2 linked regions of the Magnetofaba australis IT-1 genome follow. The protein of the gene in region 1 interacts with the protein of each later gene in a pairwise test. Links are inferred from orthologs where the notes say so. Each region holds a gene or a part of one and is shown on either strand. Other genes may lie near its edges. The genes, in order: ftsA and MAIT1_RS16665.

Region 1 (9,473 bases):
CCACCCTCATCGGCGCGCTGTTCATCGTACTGGCCGCCGCCGCCGTATTCGGCTGGCAGGCCGCCCACGCGCCGGGTCGCTTCCCGCTGCAGGAGATTCGCATCGAGGGCGCGCTACACACCGATGTGGAGGCGACCGTCAGCGCATTGGGCATCGATAAAGCCCGCAACATGCTGCGCATCGACCCCATTGCGCTGCGCACCGCGCTGCTGGAGCGTCCGTGGGTGAAGGAGGCGCAAGTGTCGCGCCGCTTCCCCAGCACGCTGGACATCAACCTCACCGAAAAACGCGCGCTGTGTATGAGCCGCGAAGGCGAAACCCTCTATCTGCTGGATGAAGCCGGGCGCCGCATCAAGGCCGCCGAACCCGGCGACCCGCTGATTCTGCCGGTGATCACCGACGATTTCAGCGCCCCCAATGAGCGTCCCGAGCGCGTCACCCAGTTCATGACGGCGCTGGAAGAGCGCCCCTGGCTCAAAACCCGATTGTCCGAAGTCACCGCTCTGCCCGGCGGCCGCTGGGTGCTGTATACCCGCGAAGGAGTGCGCCTTTTGTTGTCGAATCGGTTGGAAAGTGAATTGAAGCTGTTGAACGCCTTGCAGAATCGGTACAGAATACTGGATCGGCGGATCCGGCAGGTGGATCTGCGGGTGGCGGGACGCGCAGCGGTGCGCCCGTTGGAGAAGGAGGAGTCCGGTCCACGCACCGGCTAATCCACCGCTCGTCGGATCACGCTGGCTTGGGCCGCGCCAGCGATTGCGCATTGCGCAAACTTTGGCCTGACAAGGGATTGCAGGATGGCCCCCACGCACTGGGACGTGGGACGGGGATCACACCATTGACGCGGAGTCATAGACCGGGATTGATCGACAGCTCGCAAAAAGTTCTTTAACGCTTTTGTCGCGCCGCTTTTCATGCTTTTCTAAAGAGCGATCGAGCAACCCCCGGCTGGATGGAATATGGCCAGAAACGACCAAAACCTCATCATTGGCTTGGATATCGGCACCACCAAGATCTGCTGCATCGTCGCCGACGTGCAGCCGGACGGGCGGGTGGATATCATTGGCCTGGGCGCTCACCCCTCACGCGGTCTGCGCAAAGGCGTGGTGATCGATATCGACTCCACCGTCGAATCCATGCGCATGGCGGTGGAAGAGGCTGAAGTGATGGCGGGCGTGGAGATCAATATGGTCTACGCCGGCATCGCCGGAGCCCACATCAGCAGCACCAACTCCAATGGCGTGGTCGCCACCAAAGAGGGCGAAGTCACCCATAACGACATCCAACGGGTGCTGGACGCCGCACGGGCGCAGAACATCCCCATGGATCGCGAGATTCTGCACATCATTCCGCAGGAGTACATCCTCGATGGCCAGGACGGCATCAAGGAGCCCCTGGGCATGTCCGGCGTGCGCCTGGAGGCGCGGGTGCACATCGTCACCGGCGCGGTGGCCTCGGCGCAAAACATCATCAAGTGCGCCAACCGCTGTGGCCTGGACGTGGGCGACATCATCCTCGAGCAACTGGCCTCCTCCGAAGCCTGCCTGACCTCGGATGAAAAAGAGCTGGGCGTCTGCCTGCTGGATATCGGCGGCGGCACCACCGACATCGCCATCTTCGCCGACGGCCACATCAAACACACCGCCGTGCTGGCCATCGGCGGCGAGCATATGACCAACGACATCGCCGTGGGGCTGCGCACCCCCACCCGCGAAGCCGAACAGCTCAAACGCAAATACGGCTGCGCCCTGGCCTCTCTGGTCAACCCCGAAGAGACCATCGAAGTGCCCAGCATTGGCGACCGCCAGCCGCGTCAACTGGCGCGCCACATCCTGGCGGAAATCATTGAACCGCGCGTCGAGGAGTTGTTCACTCTGGTGCAGCGCGAAATCGTCCGCTCCGGATTTGAGGATCAGATTGCGGCGGGCATTGTTTTGACCGGCGGCGCCTCCATTACCCAGGGCGTGGCCGAATTGGCCGAAGAGGTCTTCAACAAGCCGGTGCGTCGCGGCCCCCCGCAAGGGTTCGGCGGACTCACCGATGTGGTCTCCAGCCCGGTCTACTCTACGGCCGTGGGGCTGGTGCAATACGCCAACCGATTCAGTCGGGACGCGTCCCGAATCGGCTACGACCCGGAGCATACCGGGGGGGCCGCTTCGGTGTTGCAGCGCATGCGCAATTGGTTCAACGGCGCATTCTAAAAGCAGCAAACAAGAAATTTCGCAGTCACAAAAATCAATTCACAGGTCAGCGCAGACTTGCCGGGTCGGGCATAGGGGGAAGAAAATGAACTTTGAGTTTGCACACACGGACGAAATGGACGCCCGTATCAAGGTCGTCGGCGTCGGCGGCGGCGGCGGCAACGCCGTGAACAACATGATCCAGGCCCAACTCGAGGGCGTGGAGTTTATCGTTTGCAACACCGACGCCCAGGCGCTGCAGCGCAACCTGGCGACCACCCGCATTCAGATCGGCGCCGAGGTCACTCGCGGCCTGGGCGCTGGCGCCAAGCCCGAAGTGGGCATGAACGCCGCGCGTGAATCCGAAGAGCGCATCAGAGAAGCGCTAACGGACTCCGACATGGTGTTCATCACCGCCGGCATGGGCGGCGGCACCGGCACCGGCGCAGCCCCCATCATCGCCAAAACCGCCAAAGAGATGGGCATCCTCACCGTGGCGGTGGTGACCAAGCCGTTCCACTTCGAAGGCAAAAAGCGCATGCGCTTCGCCGATGAGGGTCTGGACATGCTGCGCGAACACGTGGACACCGTGATCGCTATCCCCAATCAGAAGCTGCTGTCGGTGGTGGGCAAGAACACCACCATGATCGAAGCCTTCCGCAAAGCCGACGACGTGCTGCATCAAGCAGTGCGCGGCATCACCGACCTGATCACCATCCCCGGCCTCATCAACGTGGACTTCGCCGACGTGCGCACGGTGATGGAGGAGATGGGCCAAGCGATGATGGGCGCGGCCGAAGCCACCGGAGACTCCCGTGCGCTGGAAGCGGCCACCAACGCCATCTCCAGCCCGCTGCTGGACGATGTCACCATCCAGGGCGCCCGCGGCGTGCTGATCAACATCACCGGCGGCTACAACATGGCCCTGCAGGAGATCGACGAAGCCGCTTCTGTGGTGCGCGATCTGGCCCACGAAGACGCCAACATCGTGTTTGGCGCGGTGCTCGACGAACGCATGGAGGACAGCGTGCGCGTGACCGTGGTGGCCACCGGCATCGGCAAGGCCGAGCAGCTGGCCTTCCCCAACGCCCAGGCCGCCAACGTGCAGCCTCTGCCCCAGGCCGTGGCCCAGCGCCAAGCCGCCATGAACGCGCACCTGAATCAAAAATACAATCAGCCGCAGCCCGCCTCGGGCATGACCCACAACGTGCAGACCCAGCAGCCGCAGGCGCCCGTGGCCCAGCAACAGCCTGCCGCTCCCGCCGCTGAGGCTCCCCAAGCCTATACTCTGCCCACCCCCGCCGAGTTCGAAATGCCCAACCAGGGCGCCGATCAAGCGGGCGTGCATGAGCTGCGCAGCAACCGTCCGGGTCGCCGTCGTCCGCAGATGAGCGACATCAAGGTCAATCGCAATGAAATGAGCGACAATAACGAGCAGGATTTCGACGTCCCCACCTTCCTGCGTCGGCAGATGGACTGACCTTTGGGAGCGTTTCCCGTCGCGCGGCGAGCCGAGAATTTGCTTGACCGCGCGACGGGAAATCCCCAGTATGACCGTTTTTCCCCCACGCTCTTCCCAATCTCCGGGAACTTTTTCGTTGCAATCCATTCGATAATCAGTGTTTCCTGATATTGTGAGCGTGAGAAAATAGTGTAGTTAACATAAAATAGCACGCTTTATGCATGCTTGTGACTCAGCAGCGCCAATCCCCCTGGGAGCGGCAGGAGATTGTCGGAATGTCGACGATCCCTGTTCAGGATTTTGGCGTAAAGGCGTCACAAGCCGACGATGGCGACCCCGACCAGGCCACGCCATCCAACGGCGCATCCGCGAGAATGGATAGAGCCATGGTCTTTCAACGCACGCTGAAAAATACGATTCGTTGCACCGGCATCGGCCTCCACAGTGGTGAAAAGGTCCATATGACCCTGCGCCCGGCGCCCGAGAACAGCGGCATCGTATTTCATCGCACCGATCTGGACGATAGCTGGATCTCCGCCCACGCCGATCAAGTCTCCGACACCCGCCTGTGCACCACCCTGGCCAACGAGCGCGGCGAGAGCATCTCCACCATCGAACACCTGATGTCCGCCTTCGCCGGACTGGGCGTGGACAACGCCTTTGTCGACGTGGACGGCCCGGAAGCGCCCATCATGGATGGCAGCGCCGCCCCCTTCGTATTCCTGATCCAGTGCGCCGGGCTGACCGAACAGAAAGCGCCGCGCCGCTATATCCGCATCAAGAAGGCGATCTCCGTGGAGGCGGGCGACAAATCGGCCCGTTTCGAGCCCGGCGATGGCTTCGCCCTGCGCTTCATGTTGGACTTCGACCACCCCATGCTGGGTCGTCAGGGCGCGGAGATCCAATTGAGCGAGACGGCGTTTGTCAAAGAGATCAGCCGCGCGCGCACCTTCGGTTTCCTCAAAGAGGTCGAAGCGCTGCAATCCATGGGTCTGGCCCGGGGCGCGTCGCTGGAGAACGCCATCGCCATCGGCGATTTCCGCATCCTCAACGAAGGCGGTCTGCGTTACGAAAACGAGTTCGTGCGCCACAAGATAATGGACGCCATCGGCGATCTCTATCTGCTGGGCCACCCCATCATCGGCTGTTTCGATGGCGTGCGCTCCGGCCATGCGCTCAATAATGAATTGCTGCGCAAACTGGCCGCCACCCGCGACGCCTGGGAGTTCGTGGAGTTGAATGAACCCCTGCACGCCCCGGCCGCCGCTCCGGCGCTGACCACCGCGCCGGTGGGACTCTCCTGCTAACAGCGGGAGCCGACGCGCCATGACGCCCCCCGCCGTTGCATCCATGGGGCGTCGGCTCCTGTTTCTCATCGCTCTGGCCGCTCTGTTGCTGCTGTTTCTGGCCATCGTGCAACAGCGCGACCAACAGCAGCAGAACGCCTTCATCGCCGCCACCGAACTCACCATCAACGGCGGCAAGCTCTACGCCCAAACCGCCCTGCATGACGATCTAATCACCCAGATCCGCGATCTGCTGGCGCGCGGCGAACCCATTCGCCTCACCTACCATTTCCGCGTCCTGCATCAGCGCGACTGGCTCCCTGACAAGCTGCTGGCGGAGACCACCGTGACCCGTCGCCTGCAACTGCACAAGATCACCCAACGCTACGAGATGCGCGAATCAGTGGATCAGGAGCAACCCAAGCTGCTGTACGAATCGGACCCCGATTCAGCGCTGCGCTTTCTCACCCATCCGCGCTTCATCGCCCTGGGCGAACCGCCACAGGGGGTGGAGAAGCTGACGGCGGCGCTGCCGGGCGGTCCCCACTCTTACCGCTTTGAAACCCGCGTCACCCGCGAGCGCGAAGGGCTGTCGCGCATGTTCCGCGTGCTGTTCCGCTGGCTCAGTCTGGGCCAGCGGGAAGACCATCTGATGATCCGGAGGTATCGCGCCGCATGAGTCCGCTCAATCTGTTCGGCCCCACGCGCGCCGCCATTGAGGAGAACGCGCGCAAACCCCAGCGCCCGGTTGGCCGCTGGATGTTGATGTTGCTCATGATGGGCGTGGTCACCGCCACCGCGGTGGTGGGGCGCGGCCTGTTCGGCAGTGAAGCGGTCACCGGCGGCGACTACAGCGCAGTCTTTCTGATCCTGCTCTATGTCAACCTGTTCCTGGCCATCACCTTCGGCTTCCTGGTGATCCGCCATCTGTCGCGCCTGTGGCTGGATCGCCGCCGCCGTCTGGCCGGTTCGCAACTGCGCACGCGCATGGCCACCCTGTTCGTGGCCCTCTCCCTGCTGCCGACCCTGGTGATCACAGTGCTGTCGGTGGAGCTGCTCAACAAGGGGGTGGACTCCTGGTTCTCCGACCAGGTGGCCACCGCACTGGACCACTCCCTGGACGTGGCTCGCGCTTATTATCTGGAGAGTCAGCGCACCGTGCGCCACGACGCCGAAGATATGGTGCGCAACCGCGCCATCACCTCGGCGCTGATTCTGGAGGGCGCCGAGGCGGTGAGCGCCGCGCTGGAGGTGGAGCGGCAGGCGCGCGGCCTGGATGAGATCGCAATCTTCCGCCACGACGGCGTGCGCGTGGCCAAGGCGGGCGACCTGCCCCAGGAGACCCTGCCCGACCTCACCAGCCTCACCCATGGCGGCGTCAACTCGCTGCTCACCACCGACGACTCCGGCTCCCTGACCCGCGCCTATGTGCGCTTGGGGCCCGACCACTTCCTCTCCGCCGGACGTTGGATCGACCGCCAGATCCTGGCGCAGATGCAGACCATCGAAACCACCTACGTGGACTATAACCGCCTGCGCGACTCCCATGGCCTTCTGCGCGGCAGCCACACCATCACCCTGGCGCTGATCACCCTGTTGCTGGTGCTGGCGGCGGGCTGGTCGGGCTTCCGCATCGCCGACTCCATCACCGACCCCATCACCGAGCTGGTGGTGGGCACCCGCCACGTGGCCGAGGGCGACTTGTCGGTCAATCTGCCGGTCACCGGCGATGACGAGCTGGCCACCCTGGTCTCCTCCTTCAACGCCATGACCCGGCGTCTGGCCAAGAACCGCACCGAACTCCAAGGCGCCAACGCGCTGCTGGAGGATCGCCAGCAGTTCCTCTCGGCCATCGTCAGCAACATCTCCTCCGGCGTGATCAGCGTCGATCTGCAGGGCGATGTGGCGTTGATCAACCCGGTGGCCGCCAGCCTGCTGGAGCTCAACCCTGACGACCACATTGGCCGCCCGTTTGAGGAGGCGCTGCCCAGCGCGCTGTTGGGTCCGTTGCAGAAGCTGCTGGCCGCAGTGGACGCCCAGGGGGCTCAGGATGATGACGCCACCGCCCCCGGCGATGCCGTCAACAAAACCAAATTGGCGGCGCAGGCGCAGTTCACCCGCGCAGGCGGCGACGTCACCCTGCTGGTGCGCCTCACCCCGCTGGAGAGCGCGCGCACAGGATTCATCATCACCTTCGATGACCTCACCCAGGTGGTCAGCGCCCAGCGATCCCGCGCCTGGAGCGAGGTGGCGCGGCGCATCGCCCATGAGATCAAGAACCCGCTCACCCCCATCCAACTGTGGGCGCAGCGCATGCGGCGGCGCTATCTGCATCGCGATTTCGACGGCGAGCCCGATTGGCGCGTGCTGGATGAAGGCACCGAGAGCATCATTCAGCAGGTGGATGAGCTCAAAGTGCTGGTGGATGAGTTCTCCACCTTCGCCCGCCTGCCGCGTCCGCATCTGCAACAGGGCGACCTCAACGTCACCGTGCGCGAGGCGCTGCAGCTGCACGACGCCGAGTTGCGTAATGTTGACCTGACCACGCAACTGGCCGAGGCGATGCCCGCCATCTCCCTGGACCCCAGCCAGATCAAACAAGCCCTGACCAATCTCATCGCCAACGCCATCGCCGCCGCCGACGAGCGCGCCGCCAAGGCCCGCGAAGCGGGTCTGGAGGCCCAGGCGCATCTTGCCATCCACACCTTTGTGGCCGACAATGGCCGTTGGGTCGGCTTGCAGGTGGCCGATAGCGGACCCGGCATCCCCGCCGAGAAGCGCGATCAGGTGTTCGAACCCTACTTCACCACCAAAAAGCGCGGCACCGGACTGGGCCTGGCCATCGTCAAGAAGATCGTCGAGGACCACAACGGCCACATTCGCATCAAGGAGTCCCGTTGGGGCGGCGCATTGGTGGAGGTCTCTCTGCCCCGCGCGGCGACCCCGGCGCTGGAATCGAGGGACCTCTCCGCATGAGTCACACCATTCTGATCGTCGATGACGAAGAGTCCATCCGCACCAGTCTGCGCGGCATTCTGGAGGATGAGGCGTTCAACGTGCTGGAGGCGGACTCCGGCGAGGCGGCGCTGCGCCTGCTGGCCAAGCGCGAGGTCTCGGCGCTGCTGCTGGATATCTGGATGGAGGGGATGGATGGCATCGAGACGCTGCGGCGCATCAAAGAGCCCGAGCAGATGTCTGATGATTTTCCCCACCCCCTCAACCCCGACGCGCCGGTGATCATGATGTCGGGCCACGGCACTATCGACACTGCGGTGCAGGCCACCCGTCACGGCGCCTATGATTTCCTGGAGAAACCGCTCTCGCTGGAGCGGGTGCTGCTGCTTCTGGACCGCGCCATTCGCGAATATCGCCTCAAACGCGAAAACCGCGAACTCAAACGCCGCGTCGAGTCCGACTTCGCCATGCTGGGCGACTCCGCCCCCTTAAACGTTTGGATGAACAGATCCGCCGCGTCGCCCCCACCGATGGCTGGGTGCTGATCAGCGGCGAAAACGGCTCCGGCAAGGAGGTCGCTGCACGGCGCATCCACGCCCTCTCCCAACGCGGCGACGGCCCCTTCATCGCGGTCAACTCCGCCGCCATCCCCGATGATCACATCGAATCGGCGCTGTTCGGTCACGCCGCCGAAGGGGTGGGCGGCGAAGATGGCCCCCAACCCGGCCTGCTGGAGCAGGGCCACCAGGGCACCCTGTTTTTGGATGAGATCAGCGACATGTCGCTGCCGGTGCAGGCGCGCATCATGCGACTGTTGCAGGAGCAGCGCATCGAGCGCGTAGGCGGTGGCGTGATTCAGGTGGATGTGCGCGTCATCGCCGCCACCAACCGTGACCTACGCCAGGAGATCGAAGCCGGGCGCTTCCGCGAGGACCTCTACTATCGCCTCAATGTGGTGCCGCTCTATGTCCCGCCCCTGCGCGAGCGGCTGGAGGATATCCCCGGGCTGGTCAACCACTTCCTGCGTCAACAGGCGCAGGCGGGACTGCCCGAACGCGCCTTCTCGCCGCAGGCGCTGGACGTGCTGGCGCAGTACCACTGGCCCGGCAATGTGCGCGAATTGAAGAATCTGGTGGAGCGCATGGTGATCATGTCGCCGGGGCGGGTCATCGACGCCGAGCATCTGCCGGAGTTCATTACCCCGGAAGGCGCAGTGGTGAATAGCGCCAAATCCGTATCCAGCGGGGAGTGCGATCTGTGGGCCGAGGTGATCGCCATCGACTCCCTGCGCGAGGCGCGGGAGCGTTTTGAACGCGCCTATCTGCAGGCAAAAATGGGCCAGAATGACGGCAACATCTCCCGCACCGCCGAAGCCATCGGCATGGAGCGTTCGGCATTACACCGTAAAATCAAAAGCCTGGGGCTGGCGTAGGCCAGCCATAAAATCCTCTTCCCCGCTGGCATGGGCTGTGCTTTGTCTAGGGCGACGGCGCATTTTGCGTCGCTGTGATGACCTTCAGGAATCCACCGGGGAAGAGACAATGACGGTCCATCTGAACGAGAGTTTCGCCCATCTGGCCACACGCGGCA
Region 2 (9,333 bases), on another replicon or contig:
TGAGCCCCTGGGAGCCGCCCACGCACTCGGTCACCGCATCGCCGGTGAGTTCGAAATGCACGCCGCCGGGGCAGGTGCCCTGGGCCTTGTGCACGGCGAAGAAGTTGCGGATCTCGTCGAGAATGTGCGCCACATCGCGGGTTTTGTGACCGCTCTTGGCGCTGAAAGTGTTGCCGTGCATGGGGTCGCAGCTCCAGATCACCGAGCGCCCTTCGCGCTTGAGCGCTTCGACAAACTTGGGCAGCTGATCGGCCACCGCATTGTGGCCGAAGCGGGTGATCAGGGTCAGGCGGCCCGGAACGTTGTCGGGGTTGAGCGCATCGCACAGACCCAACACGTCGTCCACGGTGGCTTTGGGACCAACCTTGCAGCCGATGGGATTCTTCACCCCGCGCAGGAACTCCACATGGGCGCCGTCCAATTGGCGGGTGCGCTCGCCGATCCACAGCATGTGCGCCGAGCAGCAGTAGAAATCGCCGGTCAGCGAGTCGCGCCGGGTCAGCGCCTGTTCGTACTCCAGAATCAGCGCCTCGTGGCTGGTGAAGTACTCCACTTCATGCAGCACCGGGGTGTTGGCCGAGTCGATGCCGATGGTCTCCATGAAGCGCAGCGCTTGGCTCAAACGGTCGGCGATGTCGGCGTAGCGCTTGCCCTGGGGGCTGTTGGCGACGAAATCCTGGTTCCAGCTCTGCACCCGGTGCAGGTCGGCGTAACCGCCGCTGGTGAAGGCGCGGAGCAAGTTCAGGGTGCTGGCGGACTGGAAGTAGACCCGCTCCAAACGGCCCGGATCGGGCTTGCGCGCCTCTTCGGTGAAGTAGGGGTCGTTGACCGCTTCGCCGCGGAAGCTGGGCAGGGTCTCGCCGTTCTGCGTCTCGGTGGGGCTGGAGCGCGGTTTGGCGAACTGACCGGCGATGCGGCCCACTTTGACCACCGGACGACCGCCGCCATAGGTGAGGATCACCGCCATCTGCAGCAGCACTTTGAGTTTGTCGCGGATGGCGTCGGCGCGGAAGTCGCTGAAGGATTCGGCGCAGTCGCCGCCCTGCAGCAGGAACGCCTTGCCCTGGGCCACTTTGGCCAAATGGTCGGAGAGCGCGCGCACTTCGCCGGCAAACACCAGCGGCGGATAGCTGCTGAGATTGCGGAAGGTTTGATCCAACGCGCCGCGATCGGGCCAGTCGGGTTGCTGGTGGGCGGTGCGCTGTTTCCAGGAGTCGGGGCTCCAGGGTTTGGAATCGGCCACGGCGGACTTCCTTATTGCGCGCCTCTGCGGGAGGCGAGTTGACACGTCCCGGCGTGCGATGATTGCGCGCAGGGCGTGGGTCAAATTGCGTTGAGCCGGGGATTATAGCCCGGAATGGGCGATTTTCGCTACCCCCTCAATCGCTCCAGTTCTCTTGCGGCGTTTTCGCGTGGGGCGCGTGGGGCAGGCTCCCGCCCAGCGCGCCGCCGCCCTCATCATGGGCCTGCTGCTCCAGGCGCTCGATGCTCTCCAGAATGCCCGCGCGCAGACGGCGCAGTTTCTCATGCCCCAATTTCAAGCCGAACATGTCCTTGATATAGAACACGTCGATCACCCGTTCGCCGTAGGTGGCGCACTTGGCGCTGCTGATCTGCGCGCCCTGCAGCATCAACTCATGGGTGATGGTGTAGAGCAGGCCGAAACGGTTTTTCGTGCCGATCTCCAGCACCGTGTAGAGGTCGGAGTAGTCGTTGTCCCACTCAATGTGGGTGGGCACCACGAAGCTGTCGGCTTTGGGCTCTTTGTGCTTGGGAATGCCGATCTCCTCTTCAGGCAGGGTATGGCCAAAGAGAATGCGTTCGAGGGTGCGCTTGATGTTCTGGCGCTTCTCCTCGTTCTTGATGGGGCGGTCCATGGCGTCCTGGATGATGAAGATGTCCAGCGCCATGCCATCCTTGGTGGTGTTGGCGTTGACCGACAGAATGCTGGCCGAGGCCGCCGCCAGCCCGCCGGAGATGCGCTCAATCAGACCCGGGTGGTCCTGGGTGTGGATCAGCACATCGGTGGCGCCGGTTTCCGGATTGTCGCGGAAGCTCACCGTGAGCGGTTCGCCAGCAGTCTCGCGCAGGGCCAGATAGTGCTCCAGGATGTCCTCGGCGTCGAAGCCGAGGAAATAGTCGTTGTAGAAGCGCGCCATGTAGGCTCGCGCGTCTTCTTCGCTGACATCGTGTTTGGAGAAGAGGACCAGGGCGGTCTGGCGCTGCTCCTCGGCCAGGGTGGCGATATCCTCGGGGGTGAACAGGCCGCGGTTGATCACCTTGGCGGCGACGTTGTAGAGGCGGCGCAGCAGATTGGCCTTCCAGCCGTTCCACACATTGGGCCCCACCGCGCGGATATCGGCCACGGTGAGCAGCAGCAGCAGATCCAGATTGCGGATGTTGCCCATCTCGCGGGCGAAGCTGAGCACCGTTTGCGGATCGTTGAGGTCGCGCTGGAAGGCGGTGCGCGAAAAGATCAGATGCTTCTCCACCAGCCACGCCACCTGTTCGGTGTCGCGCGCATCCAGTCCCAGGCGCGGGCACACCTCGCGGGCGATGGCGGCGCCCTTGATCTCATGCTGGCCGCCGCGCCCTTTGGCCACATCGTGGAACAGCACCCCCAGGTAGAGGATCACCGGGCGGCGCAGATCGGTCATCAGCACCGTGCTGATGGGCAGTTCATTCTCCAGCTTGCCCGCTTTGATGTTGCGCAGCTCCTCCACCGCCAGGATGGTGTGTTCATCCACGGTGTAGACGTGGAACAGGTCGTGCTGAGTCTGGCCGATGATGCGGCCGAACTCCGGCAGGTAGCGCCCCAACAGACCGCAGATGTTCATTTTGCGCAGCACCCAGGCCACCGCGTGGTGGCCGTTGAGCAGTTGCAAAAACAGTGCGGCGACCTCCGCGTCGCGGCGGAAATTCTGGTCCACCAACCCCAGGTTCTGCGTCACCAGGCGCATGGCGTCGGGGTGGACGCTCTTCTCCATGCGTTGGGAGATCTCGAACAGCCCCATCAGGCGCGCCGGTTTCTCCAGGAACGCGGTGGGGTGGGTGATGGTCATTTTGCCGCCCTTGAGGACGAAGCAATCCTCCACCGGATCGCCATCCAGGGTGTTGGTGACGTGCTCCTCCTGGTAGATCTGCAGGAACACCTGGGAGAGGTTGCTCACCTGCTTGGCGGCCTGATAGTAGCGGCGCATGAACTGCTCCACCGCAGCCATGCCGGGGCGATCCTTGTAGCCGAACTCTTTGGCGATCTCCACCTGATGGTTGAAGGTGAGGCGGTCGTCGCGGCGACCGGCGCGGTAGTGCAGGGCGTTGCGCACGCGCCAGAAGAACTCGCGGCAGCGGTTGAAGGCGCGATACTCCTCCTCGGTGATCAATCCACGCGGCAGCAGCTCCTTGACCAACTCCACCCGGTAGCGGTACTTGGCGATCCAGAAGAAGGTGTGGATGTCGCGCAGGCCGCCGGGGTTCTCCTTGATATTGGGCTCCAGATAGAACAGCGAATTGCCGAAGCGTTCATGACGTTGACGCTGTTCGGTGATCTTATCCTCCAGGAACACCTCGGGGTTCTCCAGCACGGCGCCGGCGAAGTGGTCGAGGAAGGTCTTGAAAAGAGACTGATCCCCGGCCAGAAACCGCGATTCAAGCAGGGAGGTGCGGATCTCCACCTCGCGGCTGGCCTGCTCCATGCATTCATCCAGTGAGCGCACCGCATGGCCCAGGTCGAGCCCCAGGTCCCACAGGAAGTAGAGGGCGCGTTCAATCCGTTTATTGAGGGATTCGCTCTCGGTTTCCCCCAGCAGAAACAGCAGGTCGACATCGGAGAAGGGGGCCAACTCGGCGCGGCCGTAGCCGCCGGTGGCCATCAGCGCAAAGCCGGGTTTGTCCGGGTCGGCGCCATCGGCGTGGTTGAGCAGTCGGTGCAGACGCTGCAGCACGGCGTCCATCAACAGGGTGTGGCTCTTGATGATATGGCGCCCTTTGGCTCCGTCCAGATGCTGTTGATGCAGCTCCTCGCGCCCTTCGGTGAGCGCGGTTTGGAACAGCGTGACGAGTTCTTGACGCGCAGGCCCGGTGAACGGGTCGGCGGCGGCATCGGCCAAGTAGGGCTCCAGAGCGCGATCGAAGGCGCTCACGTCGATGTCTTCAGCGCAGGGGTCGGTGTGGGTCAAGGGCACGGAGCGGATTCCTGAAAGCCCGCCGCAAAGGGCGTGGCGACAACGGTTGATGGGGGCTCAAACAGCGTGTAGAGTGCCTTTTTTTGAGGCGGATCGCCACCTGTGACGGATGCCCCAATGTGAGCAAATGGATCGCACGCGGCCTGCAGGCCGCAACGGCGTGATCGATACTACCTGGACCAAGGGTCATAACGCATGTTCAGCAAGCTTCTGGGGTTGTTCTCCTCTGATATGGCCGTCGATCTGGGCACGGCCAACACCCTGGTCTATGTGCGCGGCCAGGGCGTGGTGCTGTCAGAGCCTTCGGTTGTTGCGATCCACGATAGTTCCCGCAACGGGCGCAAAGTGCTGGCGGTGGGCAACGAAGCCAAGCGCATGTTGGGGCGCACTCCCGGCAATATCGTCGCCACGCGCCCCATGCGCGACGGCGTGATCGCCGACTTCGTCGTCACCGAGGCGATGCTCAAGCACTTTATTGATAAAGTTCACAAACGCAAGTTTCTCTCCTCGCCGCGCATCATCGTCTGCGTGCCCTACGGGGCCACGCCGGTGGAGCGCCGCGCCATTCGCGATTCGGCGGACCGCGCCGGCGCGCGCGAGGTGTTCCTGATCGAAGAGCCCATGGCGGCGGCCATCGGCGCGGGCCTGCCGGTGACCGACGCCACCGGCTGCATGGTGGTGGACGTGGGCGGCGGCACCACCGAGGTGGCCATCATCTCCCTGGGCGGCATCGTCTATTCGCGCTCCATCCGCGTGGGCGGCGACAAAATGGACGAGGCCATCGTGGCCCACGTGCGCCGCAAGTACTCCCTGCTCATCGGCGAAGGCACCGCCGAGATGATCAAAATCAACGTCGGCTCGGCGTTCCCCATGGAGGAGCGCATCGAAGTGGAGGTCAAGGGGCGCGATCTGGTCAATGGCGTGCCCAAGCATCAGGTGATCTCCGACCCGGAGATTATGGACGCCTTGGCCGAGCCCATCAACGCCATCGTTGAGGGCGTGCGCATGGCGCTGGAGCGCACCCCGCCGGAACTGGCCGCCGATATCGTCGATCGCGGCATCGTGCTCACCGGCGGCGGCGCGCTGTTGCGCGGTCTGGACAAGTTGTTGGCCGAGGAGACCGGCCTGCCGGTGATCATCGCCGAAGACCCGCTCTCCTGCGTGGTGATGGGCTCCGGGCGCGCCCTGGAGGAGTTGGACGCCATGTCCGATATCCTCATGGACCGCTGACGGAGCGTCCGCTCATGGGCGCCCCACATGTTGCGTCACCCCCGGTTGGGGAGTGAACCATGCTGCCCCTGCTCACCCTCATCAAAGAGTATCGCCAAGGTCTCGCCGCCTTTGTGCTGATGCTGGTGGCGCTGTTCCTGATGCTGTCGGTGCGTCCGGGCGATCAGCAGGGCATGAACTCCGCACAATCCCTGGTTTTGGATATTATGGGCGGTCTGCAACGGCTGATCCTGTCGCCGGTGGAGGCGACCCGCGCGGCGGGCGAGCGCATCGATGACCTGATGGCGCTGGACGCCGAGAATCGCCGCCTCAAGCGCGAACTGGCGCGCATGGCGCCGCTGCAGCTGCGCGCCGAGGAGTTGCGGCGCGAGAACCAGCGCCTCAAAGAGCTGCTGAGCATGCCAGCCGACCCGCTGTATGGCAAACTGGCCGCGCGGGTGATCGGCGACTCCTCCTCGGCCTTCGCCCACTCCCTGATGATCAACGCCGGTCGCGACAGCGGCGCCGCTCTCGATAGCGTGGTGATGGGCGCGCGCGGCCTGGTGGGGCGCGTGATCCAGTTGGGCGAGAAACACAGCCTGGTGCTGTCGATTCTGGACGTCAACTCGCGGGTGCCGGTGATGGCGCAGCGTTCGCGCATCAAGGCCATGGCCGCGGGGGCCAATGATCGTCTGCTGCGGCTGGAGTTCGTCGCCCGCGAGGCGGACCTGGAGGCGGGCGATCTGATCATCACCTCCGGCAGCGGCGGCGTGTTTCCCAAGGAGTTGGCGGTGGGCCATGTGGTGTCGCTGCAGAGCGTCAAGGCGGGGCTGTTCCAAACCGCCTGGGTCAAACCCATTGCGGATTTCGACCGTCTGGAAGAGGTGCGTCTGCTCACCCCCGCCACGCTGCCTGATGACCGCCTGGCGGCCCAGTAGGCCGGGGTGAGGCGGTGATTCTGGCTTCTCTCAGCCGCTGGATCCCGGCGTTGACGCTGATTCTGGCGGTGGCCATTCAGGAGCTTGCCCTGCCGTGGCGCGCATGGTCGGTGTTCCGGCCCGATCTGGCGCTGTTGTGTCTCTTCTACTGGCGGCTCTATCGTCCCGACCTGTGCGGTCCTCTGCTGGCGTTTCTGATCGGTCTGCTCATCGATATGGTCAGCGGCGCGCCGCTGGGGCTCAACGCGTTCAGCAAGACGCTGTTCATTCTGCCCATCAGCTACTTTGGCGCGCGTCTGCGGGCCACCGATTTTCTGTTTTTGCTACCGGTGGTGGCGCTGCTGGGCGCCGGTGAGCAGTTGGTGCAGTGGGTCACGCTGCTGCCGCTGCAACAGGGCTGGGCGCGCTGGGATCTGGTGGCCGGTCGGGTGATCAGCACGGCGCTGTGCGCGCCGCTGGTGGTGGCGGGGCTGATTCATCTGCACCGCACATGGTTGGAGGAGACGCCGGGTGCTGGAAGACGATCATGAACGCTTCCGCGTGGATGCGCGCCGCCGGGTGTTGACCTTGGGGGTCGGCGCCGCCGGTTTGTTCGCCGTGTTGATCGGACGCCTGTTCAATTTGCAGGTGTTGCGCGGCGGCGCCTATCGCGATCTGGCCGAGAACAACCGCATCAGCCTGCAGCCGCTGCCGGCCCCGCGCGGACGCGTATTCGATCGCTTTGAGCGCATGCTGGTGGAGAACAGCCCCAACTACCGCTTGGTGGCGATTCCCGAAATCAGCGGGCCGGTGAGCGAGCTGGTGGGGCGTATCCGTCAGATCACGGAACTCAGTGACGAGCAGATCGAACAGGTCCTCAAACAGGCCAAACGTCAACGCGCCTTTCTGCCGCTGAAGATCAAATCCCACCTGTCATGGTCCGAACTCAGCCGCATTGAAACCCGCATTCATGAATTGCCCGGAGTGGAGATTCAGGCCCAAGCGCGGCGCCACTATCCCCATGGCGCGCTGCTGGCCCACGTGCTGGGCTACCTGGGCGAAGTGACCGAACGCGACCGCAAGCGCTTCCCCAACTTTCGCTATCGCGCAGGCGATTTGATCGGCAAGACCGGCATCGAGCGCGCATTTGAGACCCAGTTGCGCGGCCACGAAGGGGTGCGCGAAATGGAGGTCAACGCCATCGGTCGGCGGGTGCGCGAGCTGGCCCGGCGCGAGCCCGATCAGGGGCGCGATCTGACCCTCACCATCGATCTGGATCTGCAGCGAGACGCCGAAGCGGCGTTGGGGGAGAACTCCGGCGCGGTGGTGGCGCTGGACCCGCGCAATGGCGAGGTGCTGGCCATGGCCAGTTCGCCCTCGTACGACCCCAACCGCTTCATCGAAGGGTTTCGCAGCGACGAGTGGCGCGAGCTGATCACCGACCCATTCCGCCCGCTCTCCAACAAGGCGGTGCAGGGGCGCTACCCGCCTGGCTCCACCTTCAAGATCGTGGTGGCGCTGGCGGCGCTGGAGTCGGGCAAAATTTCGCCCCATGAGAAACTCTTCTGCGGCGGCCATCTGACGCGCCATGATCACCGTTTTCACTGCTGGCGGCGCGGCGGCCATGGTTCAGTCAATCTCAAGCAGGCCATGGCGCAATCGTGTGACGTCTACTTCTATCGGGTGGCCGAAAAGCTTGGCATCGACACCATTCACGATATGGCCGACCGCCTGGGATTCGGTCGCCAAAGCGGCATTGCGCTGGGCGGCGAGCGGCGCGGCATCAACCCGTCGCGGGAGTGGAAAAAGGCCAATCTGGGTAAGATCTGGTTCCCCGGCGAAACGCTGATCAGCGCCATTGGTCAGGGCTATAATCTGGCCACGCCGCTGCAACTGGCCAACATGATGGCGGCGGTGGCCAATGGCGGCGTGCTCTACAAGCCGACGCTGGTGCGTCCGGCGCGTGGGCGCGAGCCGCAGGTGCTGCGCCACACCCGCTTGCGGCCCGAGGATCTGGCGTTCGTCAAGGAGGCCTTGGAGGAGGTGGTGCACGGCGCCCGCGGCACCGCCCATAACGGACGCCCGGAGCTGGTGCGCGCAGGCGGCAAGACCGGCACCTCTCAGGTGGTGCGGCACAAGCGCGAGGCCTCAGGCAAGATCATCAAGGATGACGACCCGACCCTGCGCGATCACGCCCTGTATGTCTCTTACGCCCCGGCGGACGATCCGGTGCTGGCCATCGCGGCGGTGGTGGAGCATGGCGGCGGCGGCGGCTCGGTGGCGGCGCCGGTGGTGAAACAGGTGATGGATGGCCACTTCGCCCGCCGCAAGCAGTGGTGGGAGCGGCGCGCGTTATGAATACGACCTGTGCGCAACAGCTGGGGAGGGGCGGGGTATGAGCGCAAACAGCGGTAAACGCAGCGCGCCTTTGACCCAGGCCGAGCCAACCAGCAGCTTGCAGGAGCGCCTCTATCGCTTTCCCTGGGGCTTGTTGATTACGCTGCTGCTCATCGTCGCCGTCGGGCTGCTGGTGCTCTATTCGGCGGTGGGCGGCGGCGAGAGCAGTCAGATGTTGATCAAACAGGGCGTGCGGGTGGCGGTGGCGTTTGTCCTGATGCTGCTTATCGCCTTCTCCGGCGAGAAGTTCTATCGCCGCCACGCCTATACCCTCTATCTGCTGGTGGTGGTGCTGCTGGTGGTGGTGTTCCTCTCCGGGGTGATCGGCATGGGCGCGCGGCGCTGGCTCGATCTGGGGGTGGTGCGCCTGCAGCCGTCGGAGTTGATGAAGGTGGCGCTGGTGCTGGCGTTGGCGCGCTACTTCCATGATCGCGGCGCCATCAAGCGTTTCGGCTGGCGCGAAATCTGGCCGCCGCTGCTGATGCTGGCGCTGCCCATGGCGCTGATCCTCAAACAGCCCGACCTGGGCACCGCGCTGGCGGTGGCGGCGGCGGGCGGGGTGGTGATCTTTGTTGCCGGACTGCCGTGGCGCATCCTCATTGGCGGCGCGCTGGCCGCCGCCGCCG

What was found.
Region 2: the proteins of ftsA (region 1) and MAIT1_RS16665 interact in binary tests that used the Escherichia coli proteins (3 or more experiments, as listed by UniProt). The link is inferred for Magnetofaba australis IT-1 from one-to-one orthologs.

Annotation. Positions count from the first base shown.
Region 1 is NZ_LVJN01000015.1:395,065-404,537, reverse strand. What follows is about bases 172-3,080. They hold ftsA (cell division protein FtsA), read left to right. Parts: upstream 172-959; coding sequence 960-2,201; downstream 2,202-3,080. Other genes in these bases: ftsZ (cell division protein FtsZ), read left to right, coding at 2,287-3,080; MAIT1_RS04095 (cell division protein FtsQ/DivIB), read left to right, coding at 172-713. Outside these bases: more of MAIT1_RS04095, read left to right, coding at 1-171; more of ftsZ, read left to right, coding at 3,081-3,660; lpxC (UDP-3-O-acyl-N-acetylglucosamine deacetylase), read left to right, coding at 4,029-4,949; MAIT1_RS04075 (DUF4390 domain-containing protein), read left to right, coding at 4,969-5,607; MAIT1_RS04070 (sensor histidine kinase), read left to right, coding at 5,604-7,904; MAIT1_RS22700 (response regulator), read left to right, coding at 7,901-8,428; MAIT1_RS04065 (sigma-54 interaction domain-containing protein), read left to right, coding at 8,380-9,315; MAIT1_RS04060 (hypothetical protein), read left to right, coding at 9,425-9,473. UniProt on the Escherichia coli protein: Essential cell division protein that assists in the assembly of the Z ring. May serve as the principal membrane anchor for the Z ring.
Region 2 is NZ_LVJN01000020.1:1,006,185-1,015,517, forward strand. The notes cover bases 3,628-6,396. They hold MAIT1_RS16665 (rod shape-determining protein), read left to right. Parts: upstream 3,628-4,379; coding sequence 4,380-5,414; downstream 5,415-6,396. Other genes in these bases: glnD ([protein-PII] uridylyltransferase), read right to left, coding at 3,628-4,184; mreC (rod shape-determining protein MreC), read left to right, coding at 5,474-6,331; mreD (rod shape-determining protein MreD), read left to right, coding at 6,346-6,396. Outside these bases: MAIT1_RS16655 (class II 3-deoxy-7-phosphoheptulonate synthase), read right to left, coding at 1-1,243; more of glnD, read right to left, coding at 1,380-3,627; more of mreD, read left to right, coding at 6,397-6,861; mrdA (penicillin-binding protein 2), read left to right, coding at 6,842-8,668; rod shape-determining protein RodA, read left to right, coding at 8,706-9,333. UniProt on the Escherichia coli protein: Forms membrane-associated dynamic filaments that are essential for cell shape determination. Acts by regulating cell wall synthesis and cell elongation, and thus cell shape.